2 linked regions of the Allochromatium vinosum DSM 180 genome follow. The protein of the gene in region 2 interacts with the protein of the main gene of each other region in a pairwise test. Links are inferred from orthologs where the notes say so. Each region holds a gene or a part of one and is shown on either strand. Other genes may lie near its edges.

The links.
Region 1: the proteins of ALVIN_RS14565 (region 2) and ALVIN_RS11150 interact in binary tests that used the Escherichia coli proteins (3 or more experiments, as listed by UniProt). The link is inferred for Allochromatium vinosum DSM 180 from one-to-one orthologs.

Annotation. Positions count from the first base shown.
Region 1 is NC_013851.1:2,556,135-2,559,481, reverse strand. Bases 139-3,164 are described here. They hold ALVIN_RS11150 (chemotaxis protein CheW), read left to right. Parts: upstream 139-467; coding sequence 468-2,861; downstream 2,862-3,164. Other genes in these bases: ALVIN_RS11145 (chemotaxis protein CheW), read left to right, coding at 2,904-3,164; ALVIN_RS11155 (response regulator), read left to right, coding at 139-435. In the rest of the region: more of ALVIN_RS11155, read left to right, coding at 70-138; more of ALVIN_RS11145, read left to right, coding at 3,165-3,347. UniProt on the Escherichia coli protein: Involved in the transmission of sensory signals from the chemoreceptors to the flagellar motors. CheA is autophosphorylated; it can transfer its phosphate group to either CheB or CheY.
Region 2 is NC_013851.1:3,294,763-3,297,859, reverse strand. The notes cover bases 1-2,776. They hold ALVIN_RS14565 (protein phosphatase CheZ), read left to right. Parts: upstream 1-894; coding sequence 895-1,659; downstream 1,660-2,776. Other genes in these bases: ALVIN_RS14560 (chemotaxis protein CheA), read left to right, coding at 1,686-2,776; cheY (chemotaxis response regulator CheY), read left to right, coding at 511-891; ALVIN_RS14575 (RNA polymerase sigma factor FliA), read left to right, coding at 1-464. Also shown: more of ALVIN_RS14560, read left to right, coding at 2,777-3,097.

The sequences.
Region 1 (3,347 bases), 740 kb from region 2 along the record:
TGATCGAGCGACCGGCGCCGTCGAGGCGTCGGCGATCGGACTCATCGCAATTCTCAAGGATCCAACGACATGGCTAAGACGATTCTAACCGTGGACGATTCGGCGTCCATCCGACAGATGGTCTCCTTCACGCTGAAGGAGGCGGGGTATGCGGTCACTGAGGCGGTCGACGGACAGGACGGCCTCGACAAGGCACGCTCCGGCAAGTTCGATCTCATCTTCACCGACCAGAACATGCCGCGCATGGACGGACTGAGCCTCATCAAACAGTTGCGCGCCCTGCCGACCTACAAGTCGGTGCCCATCCTGATGCTCACCACCGAGTCGAGCGACGCCATGAAGAGTCAGGGCCGGGCAGCCGGCGCGACCGGCTGGCTGGTCAAACCCTTCGACCCGGCCAAGCTGCTGGAAGTCGTCCGCAAAGTGATCGGTTGAACGCGCCGCGCCAGAGCTGAGGGGGAGGGGTCATGAGCATCGACATGAGTCAGTTCTATCAGGTGTTCTTCGAGGAGGCCGGCGAGAACCTGGCCGCGATGGAGAGCCTGTTGCTGGAGTTGGACGTCGAAGCGCCGGATCTGGAGACCCTCAACGCCATCTTCCGCGCCGCGCATTCCATCAAGGGCGGGGCCGGCACCTTCGGTTTCAGCGACATGGCCGAAGTGACCCATATACTGGAGACCCTGCTCGATCGGCTGCGCAAGCAGGAACTGGCCCCAACGGTCGAGATGGTCGATGCCTTCCTCCAGGCCGGCGATGTGCTCAAGTCCCAGCTCCAGGCCCATCAGGAAGGCGAGGAGTACGAAGATTCGCGCGTAACCGAGGTCTGCCAGCACTTGGAACGGCTGGCGCGTGCGGACGATGCTGAGGGAGACGTTCCGGCGTCGTCTGCGGGCGAGATTCGGCCGACAGGCACGGTCGAGGCCGAGTCATCCGTCACGCACTGGCGTCTCGCGTTCGAGCCGGCCGGCATTGGTCAGGGCACGCCGGATGAACGTCGCGCCCTGTTCGAGGCGCTGGGTGAGCTGGGCCGGATCCAGGACATCGGTGCCGGCGAGACCGAGCGCTGCCTGTGGCAGTTGACATCGGCAGCCGGACGCGGCGCGATCGAAGAGATCCTGGCCTTCATCTGCGAGCCGGGGCAGGTCGAGATCGACACGATCGAGACACCGGAAGCGCCTGCTGAGACCGAGGCGGAAACCGAGACCGCCTACGGCTTTTTCACCGATGCACCCGGTCTGCAAGGCGACGCCGTGTTCGGCGCGGCCGCATCGGCGACCGAGCCGGATCAGGACGAACTCGGCTATGGTTTTTTCGAGGGCGCGCCCGGAACCGAGCACGGCGCCTCGGACTCGACTCCCGACCAGACCCAGGCGTTCGGTTTTCAGATCGAGATCCTGGAGTCCGACGGCTACGGCTTCTTCCGCGACGCCCCCGGCACCGAGGCCGCACTCGATCAGGAGCACTCGGGTTATGGACTCTTCGGCGGCAGCCCCGGCATGGATCGAGTGGCCGCCGTGGCGCACCAGGAGCGGCTCGACGATGAACGCGGGTATGGACTCTTCAATTCGGCACCCGGCTCTCCCGAGTCACGCCTGGACGACGATGCCTCGGCACCGATATCAACGGCAGCATCGCCGGCCATGGAGCGCGAGAGCCGTGCCGGCAACGCGCCCAAGCGCCCGGCCACGACCGATTCGTCCATCCGCGTCAGCGTCGAGAAAGTCGACCAACTGATCAATCTGGTCGGCGAACTCGTCATCACCCATGCCATGCTCGCCGACTCGGCGGCCGGACTCGACCCGGTCGTCCATGAGCGCATCATGGCCGGGCTGTCGAACCTGGAACGCAACTCGCGCGATCTGCAGGAAGCGGTGATGTCGATCCGCATGATGCCGATCAGCTTCGTCTTCAATCGCTTCCCGCGCGTGGTGCGCGACACGGCGGCCAGTCTCGGCAAAAGGGTCACGCTCAAGCTCATCGGCGAGGATACCGAACTCGACAAGGGGCTGATCGAGCGTCTGGCCGATCCGCTCAACCATCTGGTGCGCAACAGCATCGACCACGGCATCGAGCGCCCCGAGGCGCGTCTGGCCGCCGGCAAGCCCGAGACCGGCGAGATCGTGCTGCGCGCCAGCCATCGCGGCGGCAGCGTGGTGGTCGAGGTCAGTGACGACGGCGCCGGACTCAAGCGCGAGAAACTGCTCGCCAAGGCCGCCAAGCAGGGCATCCCGATGCCGGACAACCCGTCCGACAAGGATGTCTGGCAGCTCATCTTCCACGCCGGCTTCTCGACCGCCGAGCGCGTCACCGACATCTCGGGGCGCGGTGTCGGCATGGACGTGGTGCGGCGCAACATCGAGGACATGAACGGCCGGGTCGAGGTCGACTCGACGGCCGGGCGCGGCACGCACATCACCATCCGCCTGCCGCTGACGCTCGCCATCCTCGACGGACTCTCGGTGCGCATGGGCGAGGAAATGTTCATCCTGCCGTTGACCGTGATCCAGGAATCGATCCAGCCGCGCGCCGAGCAGTTCAAGACCGTCGTCGGCAAAGGGCGCGTAGTCCAGATCAACGACGAATATCTGCCGTTGGTGAGTCTGCACGATGTCTTCAGCAGCGGCCGCCCCGAGCCGAACCTGCTCGATGGCATCCTGGTCATCGTCGAGACCAACGAGGGGCGTGCCGCCGTATTGGTCGACGAACTGGTCGCCCAGCATCAGGTCGTCATCAAGAGCCTGGAGACCAACTATCGCAAGGTGGAAGGCGTTTCGGGGGCCACCATCATGGGCGATGGGCGCGTCGCCCTGATCCTGGACGTCGATGCCCTGGTCCGGCTCAACCGCCGGGCCGGCGGCTAGTCGAGATCGAATACTCAAACGAGACAAGGGGAGACCGAGACCATGAACGACGAGCGCCGGGAGGGCAGCGCGGTCGCGACCGACAGCGCGCGTGAGTATCTGACCTTTACGCTGGGCGATGAGGAGTACGGCATCGACATCCTCAAGGTCCAGGAGATCCGCGGCTATGACGCCGTGACCAAGATCGCCAACTCGCCCGACTTCATCAAGGGCGTGATCAACATGCGCGGCATCATCGTGCCCATCATCGACATGCGTCTGAAGTTCCATCTCGGGCAGGTCGAGTACAACGAATTCACGGTGGTCATCATCCTCAACATCAGCGGACGCATCGTGGGACTGGTGGTCGACGGCGTCTCGGACGTCATCGCGCTGCGCGGCGATCAGATCCGGCCCGCACCCGAGTTCGGCTCGGTGCTGGACACGGCCTACATCGACGGTCTGGCCACGCTCGACGAGCGCATGATCATCATGGTCGACATCGAG
Region 2 (3,097 bases):
GTTCGGTGCATCGCAACAGTCGCCGTATCGCCGAGGCGATCCATCAGGTCGAATCACGCGAAGGACGCGCGGCCAGTGATCGCGAGATCGCCGAAACACTGGGGGTCACACTCGACGACTATCATGGCATGTTGCAGGATACGGCCAGTTGCCAGATCCTAGGGCTGGAAGACCTGTTTGGCGAGGACGCCGACAGCGACAGGTTCCTGCCTGGGGCGGGCACCGCTCCGACCGAGCAACTGGAGCGCGAGCAGTTCGCCCAGGCCTTGGCCGAGGCGCTGGCGGACTTACCGGAACGCGAGCGCCTGGTGCTCGCGCTCTACTATGATGAAGAACTCAATCTGCGCGAAATCGGAGCCGTTCTCGATGTCACCGAGTCGCGCGTGAGCCAGATTCGCAGTCAGGCCCTGCACCGTCTGCGGGGCCGTTTGAGCGACTGGACCCGAGCGGGACCCGGCGCGTGATTCTCAAACCAACAGATTCCATGTGGAGCGTTGCGTGGACAAAGGCATGAAAATTCTCATCGTGGACGATTTCTCCACCATGAGACGCATCATCAAGAACCTGCTGCGTGAGCTGGGGTTCAGCAATACCTCCGAAGCCGACGATGGCAGCACCGCGCTGCCGATGCTCAAGAGCGGCGGCTTCGACTTCCTGATCACCGACTGGAACATGCCGAACATGGAGGGCATCGCACTGCTCAAGGCGGTGCGCGCCGACCCCATGCTCAAGTCGCTGCCGGTGCTCATGGTGACCGCCGAGGCCAAGCGCGACCAGATCGTCGAGGCGGCCCAAGCCGGCGTCAACGGCTATATCGTCAAACCCTTCACCGCCGAGACGCTGAAGGAAAAGATCGACAAGATCTTTGAGCGCCTCGATGCGCAGGGATGAGCGATGGACAACGATGAAGAACGTCTGAGTCTACAGCTGGATCTGGCGCGTCGTCTGGTCGAGCAGTTGGAGGCCGGAGATCGCGCCGGGGCCGACGAGAGCATCCGTCAGCTGCGCCTGCCCTATGAGCGCGAACTCTTCGAGGAACTCGGCAAGCTCACGCGCGACCTGCACGAGGCGCTCAACAGCTTCCGCGGCGACTCGCGCCTGATCGAACTGACCCGCGACGAGATCCCGGACGCCAAGGAGCGTCTGAACTATGTCGTCTCCATGACCGAGCAGGCGACGCATCGCACGCTCAACGCGCTCGACGAGTCCATGCCCATCGCCGAGTCGCTCCACGACCGTTCGGCGACGCTGCACGAGCAATGGAGCCGCTTTCGCAATCGCGAACTGTCGGTCGACGAATTTCGCGAGCTGGCGCGCGAGCTCGACGACTTCCTGACCCAGAGCGGACAGGAGACCGAACGCCTCAAATCGCTGATGTCCGAGATCCTGATGGCCCAGGACTATCAGGATCTCACCGGTCAGATCATTCGGCGGGTCATCCGGCTGGTGCATGAGGTCGAGGAGAACCTGGTCGGACTCATCCGGCTGTCGAGCGCCCGGATGGAGTTGCCCAAGGTCGCCAAGGCGAGTCCGGACGAAACCGAAGCGTCAGAGGTTCGAGGGCATGGACCGATCGTACCCAATACGCAGGACGCGGGCGCCGATGTCGTCAGCGGACAGGACGACGTGGATGCACTGCTCTCCAGTCTGGGCTTCTAGCCCACCGAACCCCAGAGTGATCATGCATGGCAATCGATCCGAATGACGAAATCCTCCAGGACTTTCTGGTCGAGGCCGGTGAACTGCTGGAGGCGCTCAACGAGCAGCTGATCGATCTGGAGCAGAACCCCAACGATCGCGATCTGCTCAATGCGGTCTTCCGCAGCTTCCACACCATCAAGGGCGGTGCGGGCTTCCTCAATCTCAATGCCCTGGTCGTGGTCTGTCATCATGCCGAGGACGTCTTCAATCTGCTGCGCAATGGCGAGCGCCGCATCGACCCGGTTCTCATGGACGTGGTGCTGCGCGTACTCGACGTGCTCAACGTCATGTTCGGCGATCTCAAGTCGGCGCGTGAGCCCGAGCCGGCTCCACCGGCACTGATCGCAGATCTGGCGGCGCTCGCCGTTCCGGACGCGGCGGGGACGAGTGCACCCGAACCCGCGCCGGAGCCGGTACCCGAACCACCGCCCGTCGCCGAGTCCGAGCCGCTCAGCGCTCGACCGCCCGAGCCGACGCCGGCGCCCGCAATCGAGGCCGGCTCCACGGCCGAATCGGCCGACGAGATCACCGAGGCTGAGTTCGAGGCGCTGCTCGATGCGCTCTCGGGGCAGCCTGCCGAGTCAGCATCCATCGATCGCGCGGCGGTCGCCCCCGAGCCACTGGTACCGGCGCCGCCAGCCGAACCGCCTGGGACAGTGTCTGTCGCCGAGGAGGCGACCGGCGCCAATGATCTGATCACGGACGACGAATTCGAGTCATTACTCGACCAATTGCATGGCTCGGGAGCGGCGAAGCCCGTCGAGACACCTAAACCGAGTCCGCTGCCGGTTCCAAGCCGCCCGGCGGCCAGTGCCTCCCTCCAGCCTCCCGTGCCTGCCGCCGATCCGTTCGACACGGCCAAGGCCCAGCGCGCGGCCGCTGTGCCCGCCGGTGAGACCTCGGTGCGGGTCGATACCCAGCGGCTCGACGAGATCATGAATCTGGTCGGCGAGCTGGTGCTGGTGCGCAATCGCTTGAGCATGCTGCGCGTGCGCACCGGCGACGAGGAGATCGGCAAGGCGATCGCCTCGCTGGCGCTCGTCACCTCGGACCTGCAGGCAGCGGTCATGAAGACCCGGATGCAGCCGGTCAAGAAGGTCTTCAGCCGCTTCCCGCGCGTGGTGCGCGATCTGGCGCGCAATCTCGGCAAGGAGATCGAGTTGGAGACCTTCGGCGAGGAAACCGATCTCGACAAGAATCTGGTCGAGGCGCTCGCCGATCCGCTGGTGCATCTGATCCGCAACGCGGTCGACCACGGCATCGAGATGCCCGATGAGCGCGAAGCCAAGGGCAAGCCGCGCCGGGGCACCGTGGTGCTGGGCGCGGCTCAGGAGGGCGATCACATCTCGCTGCTGATCCAGGACGACGGACGCGGCATGGATCCCGAGAAGCTGCG